3 regions of the Bacteroides xylanisolvens genome follow, and region 3 is predicted to be linked to each of the others. Evidence: riboswitches for the same ligand, from Rfam matches in the RefSeq annotation. Region 3 holds a riboswitch; each other region holds the start of a gene.
The links. Region 3 has a riboswitch for cobalamin ahead of INE92_RS13260 (anaerobic ribonucleoside triphosphate reductase). Riboswitches for the same ligand answer to the same signal wherever they lie in the genome.
Positions count from the first base shown of each region.

Region 1 (6,531 bases), 190 kb from region 3:
TTTCCCGGACGGCTTTAGCATCTGCAAATTTAGGATTGACAGCTTTTAATTCATCTAATGTGGTGACCGAACCTACATTGATCCAATAATCTGCCTTTTGTATCAGTCCGTAGGCTGTTTCCAAGCCGATAGGAGTTGAACTGTTGGAATTGTTCTCTTTGTAAATGTAGTCTGCTCCAGCGTCTGCGATTAATTGTGCCATGTAACTTTGGGTGGAAGGCATTACCCAACTGTCGTTCCACGGAGTGTTGAACATAACGGTAGGGTGTTGGCTGATGGAGTCGGTGAGAGCTTTTAAGGCATGGTAGCGTTTCGGGATTTCCCGGAACACCTCAATCCCTTTCTTCCGGTTGTCAATCAATTCGGAAAGAACAACCATCCACTCGGCTTTTCCTAGTGGAGATTCTTCCAGATATTCTCCCATATATATATAAGGTATAGCTAATTCTTTCAATTTATCTGTAACAGCTGTTTGAGCATCACCAATGCCATATAATAGTACGACGTCCGGCTTTAATCCCAGCAACAACTCATAATTCATTTCCGCTCCCATATCTTTGATTGAATCTTTGTGAGCTAGAATGTAAGGATTAGACACGTAATTGATGCCGGATACTCCGACAATACGTTTGAGTTCTCCCAATGCATCGAGCATGGCGATGTAGGAAGAAGACATACATACGATATTTCTAGCTCCGGCAGGAATGACAGGACCATTAAAACCTGCAGGAGCTTGCTCTCCGTTGCGCGAAATGAAATAGGACATTTTTACGTCCTGTGCTCCTTGCCATGGATTGGAAACTTGAATGAGGGTACTGGCCGCATTGTCTGCCCCCAGGATTTTAAATCCGGAAGCGTATTCGGGAGTATATATATCCTGATTGAATCTCTCCAGAGATGTTTTATTACGTGATATACAGCTTGCCAAAAAGAAGAGGCATAGTAACGCGATAGTTGAGATTGGAGATTTCACTTTTATACAGATTTTAATTAGAAAAAAGATTAGTGGATGCTCTCGAGTGGCAAAGATAGGACTAATTATTAGTTTGTTTTTATTTTCATTAGAATTTTCTTCTGATTTGTTTCTATTTGATGTATCTTTGCCGCAGAAATTTTGGTGTCATTCGTCCGATGCTACGGAAGAATGGTGAAAAGGGAATCAGGTGTAAATCCTGAACAGACCCGCTGCTGTAAGCTCCGCCAGAAGTTTTCCTACAATACTCAAATCCACTGTCTCGCTTTGGAGAGATGGGAAGGGCGTTAGGAAAATGGAGTAAGTCAGAAGACCTGCCAAAATTGAATTCTTGAAACTTTCCGGGATTAGAGTTTGAAGAGTGCAGTTTTTAATTCAAAATACATCTTTAATTGCTGATGTGAAGTTTCAGAAAGGAGAAATATGCCTTTTTGAATGTTCCATTATACGGGGGAGAAGTACGTATATTGGTTTGAGTATGTAGAAAATTGCATCCTTGCTGTAACCCTATGAAAGTTTATTATTTAAATTAATAAACAGGAGGATTATGTTCAGGCAGATTCATTTTAGAGTATTTTGGATAGGATGCTTTTTGAGCATGTTTTTATTACTATCAGCACAAAGTAAACTGGATAGCTTACACCATCTTCATGAAGTAGTAATTACTGCTAAAATTAATAAGGAAGTGATTCCGGTGCAGTCTTTATCTGGTGATAAGTTAGAAAAATTAGCCGTACATTCGGTTGCAGATGCCATACGCTATTTTTCGGGAGTACAAATAAAGGATTACGGTGGAATAGGAGGATTGAAGACCGTAAATATCCGAAGTATGGGGACGAATCATGTCGGAGTGTTCTATGATGGCATTGAATTGGGGAATGCACAGAATGGAGTGATTGATTTGGGACGCTTTTCTTTGGATAATATGGAGGCCGTTACTTTATATAATGGGCAGAAAAGTGCTATTTTCCAGCCGGCGAAAGATTTCGGTTCTGCCGGTTCTATTTATCTTCAGTCGAGAACGCCTGTTTTTCAGGCGAATAAGGCTTATCATGTAAAAGCTGCTTTTAAAACAGGTTCCTTTGGCGTTGTCAATCCATCTCTACTTTGGGAACAGAAACTAAGTGAGAATGTAAGTGCGTCACTTAGTACTGAATATATGTATACCACCGGAAAGTATAAATTTACTTATGCAGTAGCTGGGGGATACGATACTACGGGGCAGTCCGCCGTAATGGCGATGTGAATGCTTTACGCACGGAAGGTGGTTTATATGGTAAAATAAAAGGCGGTTACTGGCGCACAAAAGCTTATTTTTATAATTCAGAACGTGGGTATCCCGGTGCTGTTGTGCGGAATCGTTTTTCACATGAAGATCGCCAATGGGATACCAATTTCTTTCTTCAGTCTTCTTTCAAGAAAGATTTTGGTGAAGCATATAGTCTGTTGTTGAATACCAAATATGCATATGATTATTTACACTATTTGGCAGATCCCAGAAAAGAGGAGGCTACTATGTATGTAAATAATACATATCGTCAACAGGAGGTTTACTTGTCAATGGCTAATAGAGTCACTGTTCTTCCTTTTTGGGATATAAATCTTTCAGTGGACTACCAGTGGAATAAGTTGAATGCCAATCTGACTGATTTCCCTTATCCACGGCGAAATACGACGTTGGTGGCAGCGGCTACCTCTTTGCATTTTGATCGTTTTAAGTTTCAGGCTAGTGTCTTGGGAACTTTCGTGCATGAGAACGTTGCTTCGGATACTACTTCAGCTGGGAATAAAATGGAATTTACTCCTACTGCCATCGCTTCCTATAAACCTTTCAAGAATATTGATTTTAATTTGCGTGCCTTTTATAAGCGGATATTTCGTATGCCGACTTTAAATGATTTGTATTATACATTCATAGGAAATATCAAATTAAAACCAGAATATACAAATCAGTATAATATTGGATTCACTTATCAGAAGTTATTTACCGGAACATGGTTGCAAGCCTTGAATGTTCAGTTGGATGCATATTATAATGAAGTGGAAAATAAAATAATAGCTACTCCTACCAATAATTTCTTTCGTTGGACAATGATTAATTTGGGGCTTGTTGAAATAAAAGGAGTGGATGTTGTTTTACAAGGAGGCTGGAAATTAGGTGATAATTGGACCTTTGACAGCCGCTTATCATATACTTATCAGAAAGCACAGGATTTTACTGATAAGTTGGATGAGGATACATATGGAGGACAAATATCGTATATACCTTGGCATAGTGGCTCGGCTATACTAAATGCTGAATATAAATCATGGGAACTAAACTATAGTTTTATATATATAGGTGAGCGCTATGGTATTTCGGCCAATACTCCGCATAATTATTATCTTCCCTGGTATACAAGTGACGTGTCTCTGGCAAAGAAATTCAATTGGAAAAAGAAGGATTTCAAGTTGGCTTTGGAAGTCAATAATATTTTAAATCAACAATATGAAGTGGTGAGGGCTTATCCGATGCCAGGAACTAACTTTAAATTCATTTTAAACTTAACTATATGATTGTGAATAATATTTTTTCACGCATCTTGTTTGGAATATTAGCAAGTTGCTGTTTGCTGGCTTGTCGGGGGGAGCTTCCGGTTTTACCGTCTGATGAGATAGAAGTCGGTAAGGATCCTTTAGGGGGTGTTCATATTAAAGGAATGTATCTTCTCAATGAAGGAAATATGGGTAGTAATAAGTGTACACTTGATTTTTATGACAGTACTACCGGTAAGTATCATCGTAATATTTATGCTGAACGGAATCCATCTGTAGTGAAGGAGCTGGGAGATGTTGGAAATGATTTGCAGATTTATGGAGACAAGTTGTATGCTGTAATCAATTGTTCCAATTTTATAGAGGTGATGGATGTGGAAACTGCACAACATTTGGGGCAAATAGATGTGGTTAATTGCCGTTATATCACTTTTAGTAATGGAAAGGCGTATGTCAGTTCGTACGCGGGGCCTGTTGGGATAGATCCCAATGCGCGTCCGGGAAAAGTGGTTGAAGTGGATACGACAAATTTAGCTATCACCCGTGAAGTGGTAGTCGGTTATCAACCGGAAGAGATGGTGATAAAGGATGGAAAACTTTATGTTGCCAATTCTGGCGGATATCGTTTCCCTGATTATGACCGGACTGTATCGGTTATTGATTTGAAGACTTTTCAGGTTATTAAAACAATTGATGTAGCTATTAATCTTCACCATATGAAGTTGGATCGTTATGGACGTATATATGTTAGCTCGCGAGGGGATTATTATGGAACCGGATCAAATGTCTTTGTTATAGATACTCAAACGGATTGTGTGACAGGAAGCTTGGGTATTGCCGCGAGTGAAATGTGTTTAAGTGGGGACTCTATTTACATGACTAGTGTAGAATGGAGTTACGTTACAGAAAGTAATACAATTACTTATGCTCTCTATGACGTGAAACAAAATAAAATGGTCTCTCGCAATTTTATAACCGATGGAACAGAGGCGGAAATAGCAATTCCGTATGGGGTGACTGTGAACCCGGAGACGAAAGAAATATTTGTAACAGATGCAAAAAGTTATGTTGTGCCTGGTTATCTCTATTGTTTTAGTCCTGAAGGAAAGAAAAGATGGAAAGTCAGGGCAGGCGATATACCGGCTCATTTTGCTTTTACAACAAAAACATTTCAATAACTAACTGATATTTAATAAAAATGGACAAAAAGATTTTAAGACTAACATTAGTCATTGCAGTTTCTTTATTTTGGGGAACTGCATTTACAGGGTGTAGTGATGAAGAAGATACTCCGGCGGCTTATCAACTAAAGAAGGAGGATATTCGTGTATCACAACCGGAGGGTGGTTTTGCGGTTGTGATAGATCAACTACTAAAAGTGCAGGTTGAAAGTGAATCAGACGAAGGAATCTCTTATGTGTGGTTGTTGGATGGTACTGAAATTGCTCAGACGAAAAGCTTGGAGTATATGTTTGAAGAGGTGGGAGAATACGAATTGACATTACGTGTGTCACAGGGAGAGAGTCGTTTTGATTATCCCTTTACGGTTACTGTAACTTTTGAAAACATAGAACCTGCTCCTGAAGGAGCGACAGCTTATGTTACTAAAGTTTTTGATTTTGTTCCGGCTGTCGGACAATTTACTAATACATTGCCGGTATATAAAGAAGGTGATACACAGGAGGCTATGAATGAAAAAGTATTGGCAGCCATTGGCAATAATAAAAAAGGGATGATTTCGTTAGGGGGATTCGGAGGATATGTTGTAGTCGGTTTTGACCATACGATAACCAATGTTACTGGGAAACGTGATTTTCGGGTACTTGGCAATGCTTTTTATTCTGCGGCTAATCCAGACTCTGGCGCGCCAGAAGGAGGAAGTTGTGAACCGGGAGTTATCATGGTGGCTTATGATAAAAATCAGAATGGGAGACCGGATGATGATGAATGGTATGAAATTGCTGGTAGTGCTCATGAAGATGCTACATTAGAATTATGGTATGATAAGGCTGTTGCTGCCGGGAATGATGTGAAGACTTATCGAAATTATGAAATTACTTACTATCGGCCGGAAAAAGAACCGACAACTGCGGAAGAAAGAGAAATGTATATTCGCTGGGAAGATAACCAGGGAAAATCTGGATATAAAGTGAAGAATACATTTCATAATCAATGCTATTACCCGGAATGGATAAAGGAAGATAAAGTAACATTTAAGGGAACTTGTTTGCCTCAAAATGCTGTTGATGAGAGTGGACAAGGAAGTTATTTTGTTTTGTATAAATTCCGATATGGTTATGCTGATAATGAATTGAATAGTAAGGATGAATCTGCTATTGATATAGATTGGGCAGTAAATTCGAAAGGTCAAAAAGTACACCTGCCAGGAGTCGATTTCATAAAGATATATACTGGTGTCAATCAGGAAAACGGTTGGCTGGGTGAATGTTCTACTGAAATATCAGGGGTTGAGGATTTACATGTTTTAGGAGTTGATATTGATGCTCGCAAATAAGCTAAGAAATAATTGAAAATAAAAGTAAGAATGAGAAAGTTTTTAGTATTGGCAACTGTTGCCTTGGGATTTGTTTTTACAGCGTGTGATGATGAAGATAATTTGAATTCGTCTGTATTAATCGGAAATAAGTCGGGAAGTAATGTGATAGTGCAATTAGATACCTTGTATCTGGATGCCCGGGCTGAAAATCTGTCCGGAACGATGGAGTATTTATGGACAGTAGATGGGAAAGAAGTCTCAACCGCTTCAACATATAAGTTTTCACAACCTAAGACTGGAGAGTATGTTATAGGGTTGACTGTGTCGGATGGCAATGGAGAAACTCTTCAAACGAATATAACTGCCAAGGTAGAAGGTCGGTTTGGAAAAGGAACTTTTATTTTGAATGAAGGAAATATGAGTAATGAAACCGGAACTTTGACCTTTGTGGATTCAAAAGGAACAGCGATGGATAGTGCATACTATCGGGTAAATCAAACTTTACTCGGTAATGTCTGCCAGGATT
Region 1 is NZ_CP072216.1:3,272,880-3,279,410, reverse strand. It holds gene INE92_RS14010 (ABC transporter substrate-binding protein) at 1-973, opposite strand, end outside; cobalamin riboswitch at 1,099-1,309, shown strand; partial or broken gene INE92_RS14005 (TonB-dependent receptor) at 1,521-3,529, shown strand; gene INE92_RS14000 (DUF5074 domain-containing protein) at 3,526-4,686, shown strand; gene INE92_RS13995 (PKD-like domain-containing protein) at 4,707-6,023, shown strand; gene INE92_RS13990 (DUF5074 domain-containing protein) at 6,054-6,531, shown strand, end outside.
Region 1: another riboswitch for cobalamin. It lies ahead of INE92_RS14005 (TonB-dependent receptor); the one in region 3 lies ahead of INE92_RS13260 (anaerobic ribonucleoside triphosphate reductase).

Region 2 (6,531 bases), 660 kb from region 3:
AATCCGTTCTCTAAAACGGCATTATCTTTTAGACGTGTTCCCTGGAATGTGATTTCATCACTTTCTATCCAAAGTGGATAATATGATTCCTGGTTATGGAAGCTGTTGCGGAAGATATATCCTTCGTTGCCTTGATTGTCTTTCCAAAAAACTTTTAGGTTGGCTGGATTCGGACGGTGATAGGTTATCTCGTATCCGCGTGTTTCAGTGTCTTTCCCGTATTCGCTTCCTTTCAATTCATACCACTCGTCGTCAGGCTTTCCATTGCCATTTACATCTTTAGATACAAATACGATTCCCGGTTCTGCACTTCCGCCCAATGCTCCTGTTCCGGTTTTGGAGTTATAGTAAGCATTGCCTTTTATCTTGAAGTCATATTCTCCTGTTACATTCGGAATGGATTGTGGGAATCCTAAAACAATGTAACCGCCGAATCCTCCCAATGTAAGGAGTGATTTCTGCTGGATTCTGCGGGTTGCTTCTTCTAGTATATCATCATAAGTAAAGCCTTTCTTATATGCTGAAGTGGTAGTGTTGATAAACTGTCCGGGAGCAGGGCGATATTCCCATACTTTATTGGCGAAGGCCAGAGGATTTTCCTTATCATCATCGTTGTCATCAATATCGCTTTGTGAGGCTTTGTCACTGAATGCAATTGTATTCGGGTTAAGTCCGATGTTGTTCAGACGGAACATGAGTTGTCCTTGTTGGTTGAAACAAAGTAAGTCTCCATAGGTGGTGTAATCACGGGCTTCGGTGATATATACATTGTTGCTGTAAGGATTGATGTTGATGCCGTATGGCGTTTTTATCACTGTTCCGTCAGTTATGAAATTCTCACGGATTGTCTCTTCTGTTTTCAGATTGAACATCTTGATAGAAGAGGTCTGCGTGTTATAATTGTAATTGTATAGATAGGCAATCTCTCCATCGATGGCAAAGTTTTGTACTTTCTCGTTAGATTGAGTGACTTTGTTTGTCCGGCAGTCTATCTTGACGAAGTTATAATCGCCGGCTTCTACATCTTCGCCACGGGTGGCTACATAAACGGTTTCGTCCGGCCCTGCTACTATTTTACCGGGATTCGGGCCTACTGTTAGTTTGCTACTTTCTTTAAATGTGGCAATATCGACAACAGATACCGTGTTGTCTACCCCCACCAGTCCTGATGAATAGTCCAACCCGCCGGAATTGGAAATATATAACTTTTCGTTTTGTACACAAATACCGTCGGGATTGCGTCCCACTGATGTGATAGCTTCTATGGATAGGGAGGTTGTGTCTATACGTGCAACGGTTCCATCGTATGAACATACGTATGCCTTTTCTTTGTGAAAAGCGATGTAGCGTGGTTGACGGGAACTTCCGTTTTCTGCCAGCATTTGAATCTGTTTCAATGAGCTTCCCGTACGAAAGTCTATCACTTCTACCGTACTGGAGATATTGACTATCACATATATCTTGCTTCCGTAGATGGCCATGTCATTGGCAGTGTCTCCTAATCCCCGGCGGTTGACTGCTTTGAAATAGTCACGAACCATTTGCTGGTTGCCGAAAGAAAAACGTGCCAGCGAGCTATTGTTCTGATTGAACAGTCCTTCGCATAATACATATAATTCGGCGGTACCCGTTTCTGTCGGATCGCCTATAATGCCTGATGTGAAGGGTTTGTCCTCCATATCATCACATGCTACGAATAAGATTATGGATGACAGCCAGCACGAGAATATATATATTAGTTTCCTTTTCACGTCAATATCTTACTTTATAATAGTTAATATCTTATTTTTATTGTCGCCCTTACGGATCGTCCGGGCATTGGGAAATATTTCACAATCTCGTAATTCTTATCCATCAGGTTCAATACTTCCACGCTGAAAGAGGTAGTGATTTTTCTGATCTGAAAGTCACGGTTTGCAGAAATGCTGTGGTCGCTATAACTATCCAATCGGTTTTCGGCAATGTTTTGTCCTAATGCATAGCGTTTTCCGGAAAAAAGGAATGAATAAGACAGATTGATCCACGGTGTTTCGACGCCTGCCTGTCCCGAAGCGGAGACGCGGGGAGTGTAGGCTATTTGATGTTTGTATGTCGATTCATACGTGTTCGGATCGGGCGGGGTGACATCTAATGCTCGTTGGTATGTGTAGTTACCCGAGAGGTTGATGCGTATTTTATCCCAAGGTTGGAGGGACAGGCTTCCTGTGGCATCAATGCCTTTGATGTCAACTTCACCCAGATTCTTCATGCTCCATACGGCAAGGTTTTTGGTAGGGTAGGCGATAATTTTATCTGTCACTTTGTTATAATAGGCGTCAACGGTTACTGACAGATAGGGTAGGAACGGGCATACATTTTTATTGTATGTCAGTCCGATGTTGTATTGTTTGGCCTTTTCCGGCTTTAGTTGGGTGTTGCCTACTTCTTCGTAATATAAGTCGTTGAAACTTGCCAGACGGAAAATGTCTTTATAGAAGAAGCGGACACGGAATTCTTCATGCCGGAAAGGTTTGAAAGCGGCACTTACATAAGGGGTTAGCTTACGGTGATTGCCGGCACTACCGCCTTTCTTCACATCTTCATTGATAACGGTTGCCAATGCGGATGCGGAGATTGTTAACCAGTCATTTACGTATTTTCCGGCGAATGCTGTTAGCCATGAGTAACGTGTGGGGTGTACAAAGTTGGCTAGATCGGCGTTCATGGTGTTGATGCTTCCATCTGTGGAAAGTGAGAAAGAGAGGTTGCTCAACAGTCTGTATAGTACAGAAGCGGAAAGGTAATATTCCTGCTGGTAATAGCTGTTTTCTGTTTTCTTTAAAGAGTTCTTGGTATCGGGGTCCAGATAACGTTGATAGCTCCAATTCCACTTGGCAGAGGTTTGGAACACCCATTGCCGGCTGAATTCTTTCTTGTATTGACTTTGGATGAATGTGTTTTTATCCCACAAGTGTTGTGTGGAATGGTCGTTATAGAAGGTTGTAGCTTTGGGTAGTCCCCGGGAGGACTGAAAGTAGTAGGCTTTCAACCGCCATTGTTCTTTATCGGAGAAGTTGCCGTAAAGTCCGGCTTCGGCACGGAATGTCTGTACGTCTGTATTCTTTCGTTTTTCACGTGAGGACAAGTCTTCTGCCGCATTTCCATAATGTAGTGTGTACGGATAATGTCCGTCGGAGGACATCCATTCGCCATTGGCTGACATGCTCCATGTCTTATTGAATTGTTGTTCCAGTAGCAGGGAGGGATTGATTAATCCCCAGGAGCCGGTTTTGAAAGCTCCAGCTATATTGGTCTTTTTGCCTTTGGTGAATAGCGGCGTGAGTGTCTGTATATTCAATATGCCTGCTGACGCGAAGAAGCGGGCAGGTTGGAAGATGTTATCGCTTTGTCCGTTGTTTAGAGAAAGGCGGTCTACGTTGTCGAGAGAGAAACGCCCGATATCTATTTGTCCGGTTTGGCAGTCGGTCAGGGTGATTCCGTCATAACCGACAGCGGTATGTTGGGCTCCCAGGCTTCGTATGGATACTGTTTTCAGTCCGCCGATACCTCCGTAATCTTTTACGGTCACTCCGGCAAAGTGTTTCACCGCGTCGGAGACTTGCAGGGCGTGCAGGTTTTTCAGGGCGTCTTTGGAGAAGACTTGCAGGGGAGCGGTTGAGCGTACTTCGCGGGTCTGATAGATATCTGATACTGTTATTTCGGGAATAGAATATGTATGTGTCGTATCTACCTTTTGCTGTTGTGCAAAAAGTGGTATGGATAAGAATTGGCAGCTGAATGCTGCAAAGATCACTTTATTAAATGTTCTTTTCTTCATTTATTCCTTTTTCAGTCTGTTACTGTTTAAAAGTGTCCGGGCGAAATCCCTTCGACCGGACACGCATAAATAAACTTGGCAGAGTTTATCCGTTTTAACACACTTTCTCTGAATCAGAGTGATGAATGAAATGATAGACGACTTGTCCGGTTCATTAGACTCAACGCTTTTTCCTCGAAAGCAGTGAAACTTATTTGCATGGTAGGTCTTCTGACTTATTCCTGTTACAAACGCCTTCCCGGATTGGTCTCCAGTGGCAATGAGTGAATTGCTTGTAACTTATATGGAACTTACAGCAGCGGGACTGTTCAGGACTTGCACCTGATTCCCTTTTAATTGCTTCCCCCGCATGGGAGTCGCAAACCAATGCGCGACAAAGATAGGGAGTTTATTTGTTTTTTCCAAAGGGATGTTCTTTTTCTTTCGTCTTGATACGAAAGAGAAAGAACCAAAAAGAAAGAATCAAGGCTGCGTTTTTTCAGCTACTCCGGTGCTTCCTTCGGCTAAAGGGCAGAAACTCGCTACGCTCAAACAGTCTGCCCTTTTTGACGCCGAAGAAAACACCTGCGCTTGACGCTGAAAAAACGAGGCCGGGAAACCATGCGGCGTGAGCGGTGTGGCATGGGCACGTGTGTGGGCGGCGTGGGGGCTTATTGTTCGCCTTTCATTAGCAGGTATTCTTCGATGGTTTGCGCGGGAGCATCTTTCAGAAGTACTGTCTTATCCTTGTTTAGAAGGTAGAGGGTAGGGATGGCTTTCAGGTCATACAGTTGTTGTTCCTTGATAGCGAAGGTCTTATCATATCCGTTAACCCATTCTTTGGGGAATTCATTTAGGTGTTTTCGCCATTCGTCCAACTCTTCGTCGGGATAAATGGAGAGGACTGTTAGTCTCTTTTGTTCCAGAAGTTGATTGATGATAGGGGCGTTTTTTAATGCTTCGATTGTCTCCGTGCAGGCATGGCATCCCGGGTTATTGATAAATAATAAGGTATAGTCCGATTTTTGTTGATAAAGAGAACCCTGTGTGCCGGAAGCTAATGTATAGTTAAAATTCAGTGCTTTGGTTCCGATACGGTTTTTCTGAGCCAGTTCGCGACGGGCTTTGGGACGTACCTTTTCTATTTCTTCCAGTACGGGAGAAGCCAACATGGCATCCAGTACAGGGATATAAAACTCTTCGTTACGCATCGGGGAGTTAGGGTCGTATAGATATTTGTCTGCCAAATCAGTGATGTAAGTGAATACTTTCTTATCCACGTTTGTCCGTTCGATTGTTTTCTGCATAGCTTGCTGTGCAGTTTCTAATGGAACATGGTTCAGTATATCACAATAGTCTGCCCAAGCTTGTTCGGTCACTTCGGGATGATGGACATAATTGGTATCGGCAAAGTTTACGTTATCCCAATAGTGCTTTACTAGGAAATCTGCCCGTAGCTCGGGTGCTGTCAGCATTGGCGGGATGGTAGGTAGCGTAAAGGAGGTGATGGTATCTTTGGGAGCTTCTTTGGAGTTTTGGCTGGATGCATTCCCGCTTTTGCAGGCGCAAAGCAGTAGAATACAGAAGACTGGGATAAGATTTATATTTGTTCTCATAACTTGCTGAATTGTTTTCAATTTACTATTGGTGAGCAAAGATAAAAAAACTATGTGTGAAAATGCACTGTTTTAATGAAAATGCTATATTTGTGTCGGCAAACAAACATACAATGCATATCTATGATTAAATCCACCTACATATTCTTCGTTTTTTTTATGCTGACGGCTGTGTGGAGTTGCAACCGACCTTCTGACATGCAGCGGGAACATCCTGCCGTTTCTCCCACATTCTATGCCGACAGTCTTCGTACATTGGGGCGTGGTATCCGCTTGATTAAGGAGGAGAAGGAAAGTCTGGCTTTCCCGCCGCTTGATTCCGTGTTCCGGCTTCCGGTGGACGATGTGCTCACTACCGAAGAATTGCGCCGTTTATCTTCCGAATCTCTCCGCCGGTTAATGATATACTTCAATCTGATGATGAACTTTGAGTCCGGCTATCAGTATTTTGATTCGTTGGAGCGGGCGAAACACCCCGTTGTCTCCCGTTATTGCCGCAGGGAACTGTGGGTGGTAAAGGCGCAGATGCTTATGGCGCTCGACCGCCATGCGGAGGCGGTGGACTATCTCAACCGGGCGATGGCACTGAAAGATGAGAACAACGACCCGTTGAGCGAGATATTTTGTACAGCTACGGCAGGCATCACCTATATGGGTGTCGACACTATCAGCACTCGTGCCGAGTCCGCTTTCCGTAGAGCCTGCCGAGTGGCAGAACGCTCGGGCCTAAGCAACTATTGGCTTTATCCACAAGCTATCGGGCGGCTTGCCGATATATACCTTCAGCAGGGGAAGTATGAAGAAAGTATCTCCCTCTGTCGTGAAGCTATCCGTCTATGTGAGAAGTCGGGCAGCTATCACGGCAAGCTAGTGGTGGCGGAGATTCTGACGGAAGCCTACCGCCTGCTCGGGCTCTATGATGAAGCGTTTCGCTATTGTGCCGTAGGAACGGGCGAGCCGGCACGTGCCGAAGTTGACAATAACTTGATAGGTCGTTTCTTCATTGCGAAGGCGGAGATACACAACAATCTGAATCGCCCCGATTCCGCACTCCTGGTTCTTGCGCAGGCCGACAGTTGCTTTGACCGGACGAAGAACGACTACTATCATTTGATGGTG
Region 2 is NZ_CP072216.1:2,423,818-2,430,348, reverse strand. It holds gene INE92_RS10450 (YncE family protein) at 1-1,751, opposite strand, end outside; gene INE92_RS10445 (TonB-dependent receptor plug domain-containing protein) at 1,775-3,817, opposite strand; cobalamin riboswitch at 4,001-4,201, opposite strand; gene INE92_RS10440 (DUF5106 domain-containing protein) at 4,468-5,412, opposite strand; gene INE92_RS10435 (tetratricopeptide repeat protein) at 5,488-6,531, shown strand, end outside.
Region 2: another riboswitch for cobalamin. It lies ahead of INE92_RS10445 (TonB-dependent receptor plug domain-containing protein); the one in region 3 lies ahead of INE92_RS13260 (anaerobic ribonucleoside triphosphate reductase).

Region 3 (6,531 bases):
TAGTCTTAAAATATCGGGCAACTACAACGGTACTTTCAAAGTATATGATACGACGATCCCGAATCAATATCAGTTGGGGGCGGGCGGCACTCCGGTGACTATCCAGTCGGTAGTGGTAGATAAGACGGATGTGGATATTTGCGTTATTTATATTTCCCGGCAGGCAGGTATCACTACCGTAGCCGGAATGTCGGCAGCGGATGCGGTGGTACGTGTGCCGAAGAGCATGATGGAGGGAGCTGTTCACGGATTTTCCGGTAGCGCGGAAAATGCGAAGATATCGATCGCCTACGAAGGAGTCACTTATAATCAGGCTAATACGACGAACGGTCATTTGGCTGCAGGCGGCAATGCTTCTGTGGCTCTTCAAGGGAGTGAAATTGAAATGACATTCAATATTTTCTCTATTGTGCAGTACGATAATAGCAGCTTGTCCGGTTACTATAAGGGGGCGACGACCGTAATAGAATAATGATTAAATGAAGTATATTCATGAAGAAAATTTTACTGAAATATTTGAACCTGTTTGCTTTGTCGGGGCTACTGTTGGCTTTCGTCGGATGCAGCGACGATAATGATTCGGTAACTCCCGGACCGGGCGTGGAGGAAGTGCCTTCCATCGGTACTTATTCTTTTCGGGGAGTGGCGAATAATATTGTGTCCGGTGTGGCTTCTGTGGATGGGGACTATTTAACTTGTGTTCTTTCGCCGGAAAAGATGGAGGAAGGAAAGGCTGATACTTATTTTGTTTTTTCTCTTCATTTGTATTGGGAAGGGCAGGTGGTGGATGCTTCTTCGCTCTATCACAACGACCAGTATGTTTTTATCTACGAAGATCCAATTTATTATTACTCGCAGTATAAAAAGGTCACAGGGACGTTTTATGTGCAGCGTAACAGCGAAACGAATGTAACTGTCAAACTGAATCTGCGGCTTCATGACGGTGTCCGTTTTAAAGCGGAGGTCACTGCCGATTTAATGAAACCGTCGGGAGAAGAACCCTCGGAATAAGGCGGCTTCGGGTGATATTCTTGCCCGGTTATGAATTTATCTTTTAGACGCGGATAACGGACGCGGATTTTTAAATAGCTGTGCAGCTTTAAAAATCCGCGTCATCCGTGTCTAAAAAATTACTTGTAGGCTGAAGGGAAATCCTGCTCGGACACTACGATGGCAAATATCCATTTAAATCACTCTATTTTCATTCCTTTCCGTGCCGTATTTGTTTTTTAGGGTTCTCCCAAAAACTTGAAGAATAGTCCAACTTGAGCCGGAGTAAGTAAGATTGCCTTTTCACTGTAGCCGGTTTGGGCGAGTGCGGCTTGTAATGCTGTATTTTGGGTAATCCAACTGCGGAGGGTGCGGCGTGCCGAGGCAGGCTGTATGTGAGGTAGATAAAGTGTGGCCAGCTGACTTTTGCTGTAAGTCTGTATGCGGGTAGAGTTTGCCGTCTCCGGCATTTCTTTTGGGCTGACGGAGGTTACTGTTGTTTCTGTTTTCATTGTCGGTACTTTCTATTATTAGTAGGTGTTCATAATTAGTTTATATCATAATTTAGGCACGGATTACTCCTAAAAAAAATAGCCATTAATCAGTGACAGGAACTTATCTGTTTCTTTTAAGTTTATCCTGTGTGAATGCGAAGATACGCTTTTTTATGCCAAGTGGTTCTGCTTTGTACAGAAGCCTCTGTTGGCATAGCTTGTGTAGAAATTGTGCCTTTGAGTTGTCTCTTGTGACGAGTTGTCACATTGTGTTCCTCTGCTTTTTTCCTTTCCTATACTTTTGCCTTCGTAATCGGTTACAGATAGAATTTATTCATTAATCATTAAAAAGAAGAAAGGAAAAAAAGTATGCCATTAATTTACAAACCGTATCAGGCAACGCTTGCCAACAAGGAAGGACAGAAACTTTATTATCCCCGTCTGGTGAAATTCGGGAAAATGGTCAATACGCAGAAAATGGCGGAATTGATTGCAGAAAAAGCCTCGCTGACGGCGGGTGATGTTCATAACGTCATTCGTAACCTGATGTCGGTGATGCGTGAACAGTTGCTCAATAGCCGCACGGTGCGCCTCGAAGGCTTGGGGACGTTTACTATGATTGCCAAGGCAAACGGGAAAGGGGTAGAGTTGGAAAATAAGGTCAGCAGTTCGCAGATCACTTCATTGCGTTGCCAGTTTACGCCCGAATACACTCGTGCCGCCAACGGAAGTGCTACCCGTGCGTTGACCACCGGAGTGGAGTTTGTGCACATCAAGGATGTAGCGGGTTCGTTTGTGGCCGACGATGCCATTGACAAAGACCCGGATGACGATAATAAACCTGGTGGTGGAAGCGGAGAAGCGCCGGACCCGGCAGCTTAACCGGTAACTTGACTGTCAGCCGGACACGACCGACGGTTGACAGTCAAATCCCAACGGATATATAAACGGATCCCAACGGACATAAAACGGATTATTAACTTTTAAAAAGAAAACGGATGAGACTATTATTGGAGAAGTTGCTGGATATTCTTGAAGCAGTTCTGCGTTTCCGCCACCGGAGAAACGGCAAGGCAGAAAAGGATTAGCTAGCTGGAAAAGGCTTGGCATACCTGAAAAAAAAGGTATGAAACGGAATGACGTAAAAACATAGAACGTGCCGTCTGCACGTAGCTCGCGGAACAAGTAAAAATAAACGTGTAGCAACTCATAGAGTAAACATAAGTAAGGAGCAAGTAAAGAAGCTGTCTCGAATGGACGAGGCAGCTTTTCTTTTTTCGTATTCCGAAAATACTTTTTCGGAAACATGGCGGAAATGAGAATTTTGATGATAATTTTTTTAAGACAGAAATATTTCTGAATGAGGCAGCTTTTTTGTATCCATTTATTTTCTTCTATTCTTGACCGTATTCAACAAAAAAACTCTATCTTTGTTTTATAATTGAGACACAGCATATAATGGGAAGATTTATCAATCCCTTTACCGATTTTGGCTTTAAGTTTTTATTCGGCAGAGAGGTAGAAAAGGAGTTGTTAATCGACTTCTTGAACGATTTGCTCGTAGGTGAGCACGTAATCACCGACATCAGGTTCCTTAACAACGAACAGCCGCCGGAAGTAAAAACAGAACGAGGTCTTATCTACGACATCTATTGCGTAACCGATACCGGTGAACGTATTATCGTAGAAATGCAGAACCGGGAACAGCCTTATTTTAAAGATCGTGCCCTCTTCTATCTTTCTAGGGCCATTACGCAGCAAGCGAAAAGGGGAGTTTGGAACTTCCAGTTGGATGCCGTGTACGGAGTGTTCTTCATGAATTTCGTGATGGATAAGGATATGCCCTCTAAAATCAGAACGGACATCGTTCTTTCTGACAGGGATACGGGGAAGCTCTTCAACAACAAGTTCCGGCAGATTTTTATCGAACTGCCGAACTTCAACAAAGAAGAGGATGAATGTGAAAATGATTTTGAACGCTGGATTTATATACTAAAGCATATGGATACACTTGACCGGATGCCTTTCAAGGCTCGCAAGGCCGTCTTCGAGCGACTTGAAAAGTTGGCTTCCAAAGCAAATATGACCCAGGAGGAAAGAGCCCAGTATGAAGAAGAATGGAAAGTTTATAACGATTATTTTAATACGTTGGACTTTGCTGAACAGAAAGGCTTACAGAAAGGCTTACAAAAAGGATTACAGAAAGGCTTGCAAAAAGGTAAAGAAGAAACAGCTCGTAATTTGAAAGAATTAGGTGTGGCTGACGATATTATTATGAAATCTACCGGGCTTTCGAAAGAAGAAATAGAAAAATTATAATTTCTTTCATTCTATTGGAAAGAAAGGTTTTGTCGAAAGTGAAAAAATAGTCTATAACTTATGAAGCAAACGATAGTTGTGGAGACTTTTAACACATCCTTTTTTCGCTTAACATATCCTTTTTTCGCTAAGGGTAAAGTATCTAAAAACTATATATGTCTTTGGGGTGAAATAAACGAATTTGGAATATTATCCACGTTAAAATCAGAAAAAAGTTTTCCGTTTTGGAAAACTTTCTGTATCAGCGAGAAAGAATAGTTTCCCGAAATTTAATGTTAAAAGCTAACCAAGCTATGATATAATCTCCTATCTTTGTATCCGGTTTCGGAACTAAAAAGAGGTTTAGTCAATGAGGGAACGCTGTGCAAATCGGCGACAGTACCCGCTGCTGTAATTCTCTAAGAATCCGCACAATAGGCCACTGCATCGATGCCGGTGTGGGAAGGTGTTGCGGGGGAGGGATAAGTCAGAAGACCTGCCGAAGAGATTTTCTATTTTTAATTTATTAATGCTTTCGGGAGTTAAAGTTATGAACTACGCGGAAATTTGTATCATCAAACGTGATGGTAAAAGAGAAGATTTCTCTATCAGTAAGATTAAGAATGCAATCAGTAAAGCATTCAGTGCAAGTGGAATTCAGGATGAGCAGCAGTTGGTTGCTGACATCACCATGAATGTTATCAGTCAGTTTGCTACCCCCACGATCACCGTAGAAGAGATTCAGGACTTGGTAGAAAAGTCGTTGATGAAAGTGCGGCCGGAAGTAGCGAAGAAATACATCATCTATCGCGAATGGCGGAATACGGAGCGTGATAAGAAAACCCAGATGAAACAGGTGATGGACGGCATTGTGGCTATCGACAAGAACGATGTCAATTTGAGCAACGCCAACATGAGCAGTCACACGCCTGCCGGGCAGATGATGACGTTCGCTTCCGAAGTAACTAAAGATTATACCTATAAATACTTGTTGCCGAAACGTTTTGCCGAAGCGCACCAGTTGGGAGACATTCACATCCACGACCTGGATTATTATCCGACAAAGACGACAACCTGCATCCAATATGATATGGATGACCTCTTTGAACGCGGTTTCCGCACAAAGAACGGTAGTATCCGCACCCCGCAAAGCATCCAAAGCTATGCTACGCTGGCTACCATCATCTTTCAGACCAACCAAAATGAGCAGCATGGCGGACAGGCGATTCCGGCTTTCGATTTCTTCATGGCAAAAGGAGTGGCCAAATCTTTCCGCAAGCATCTGGCATCGTTCATTAACTTCTATGTGGCTATGGAAAACGGAAATCAGGCCGATGAGAAATCCATCCGCACGTTGATTAAAGAATACCTTCCGTCTATCAAGTCCACCGAGGCCGAACGCGAAACATTGCGCATCGCTCTGGTCGCTTTACAGATCATTATAGATAAGGAACACCTTGCCCGCATCGTCGAAAAAGCCTACCAGCAGACCCGTAAAGATACACATCAGGCAATGGAAGGATTCATCCACAACCTGAATACGATGCATTCTCGTGGCGGTAACCAAGTGGTATTCAGTTCCATCAACTACGGAACGGACACTTCTGCCGAAGGCCGCATGGTGATCGAAGAACTGCTGAAAGCTACCATTGAAGGCCTCGGCACCAGAGGAGAAGTGCCCGTATTCCCCATCCAGATATTCAAGGTGAAAGACGGCGTTTCTTACTCGGAGAAAGACTTTGAGAAAGCAATGAAAGCGGAGAACATCGAAGAGGCAATGACCGACAGTTACGAGGCTCCCAACTTCGACTTGTTATTAAAGGCTTGCCAGACTACTGCGAAAGCGTTGTTCCCGAACTTCATGTTCCTCGACACACCTTTCAACAAGAACGAGAAATGGAAAGCCGACGATCCGCAGCGTTACATTTACGAACTGGCAACGATGGGCTGCCGTACCCGTGTTTTTGAAAATGTGGCCGGAGAAAAATCTTCTTTAGGACGTGGCAATCTTTCGTTCACCACACTGAATATGCCAAGACTGGCTATCGAAGCCCGTATCAAAGCGGAAAATCTGGTAGAAGATGAACGCAACAAGGACGCCATCGAACAAAAAGCAAAAGAAATTTTCATCGAATCTGTACACCAAATGTCTGCGCTCGTGGCCGACCAGCTTTACGAACGTTATCAGTATCAGCGTACGGCCCTGGCACGCCAGTTCCCGTTCATGATGGGAAATAATGTGTGGAAAGGCGGTGGCGAACTGAATCCGAATGAACAGGTAGGAGACGCCTTGCGCAGCGGTACACTGGGGATCGGATTTATCGGCGGGCATAACGCGATGGTGGCTCTCTACGGACAAGGTCACGGACACAGCCAGAAAGCATGGGACACGCTGTATGAAGCGGTGATGGAAATGAATAAAGTGGTAGACGAATATAAAGAGAAATATAACCTGAACTACTCCGTTCTGGCTACTCCTGCCGAAGGACTTTCGGGACGTTTCACGAAAATGGACCGCCGGAAATATGGAAAAATCCCCGGAGTGACAGATCGCGACTATTATGTCAACTCTTTCCACGTAGACGTGAAAGAACCGATCAGCATCGTTGAGAAAATCAAGCGTGAAGCTCCGTTCCACGCTATTACGCGCGGCGGACACATCACGTATGTGGAGCTGGACGGTGAAGCGCAGAAGAATGTGCGTGCCATCGCCAAGATTGTGAAAGTGATGCACGACGAAGGAATTGGA
Region 3 is NZ_CP072216.1:3,079,567-3,086,097, reverse strand. It holds gene INE92_RS13285 (hypothetical protein) at 1-472, shown strand, start outside; gene INE92_RS13280 (hypothetical protein) at 493-1,011, shown strand; gene INE92_RS13275 (DUF4248 domain-containing protein) at 1,230-1,502, opposite strand; gene INE92_RS13270 (HU family DNA-binding protein) at 1,854-2,366, shown strand; gene INE92_RS13265 (Rpn family recombination-promoting nuclease/putative transposase) at 2,943-3,803, shown strand; cobalamin riboswitch at 4,112-4,300, shown strand; gene INE92_RS13260 (anaerobic ribonucleoside triphosphate reductase) at 4,333-6,531, shown strand, end outside.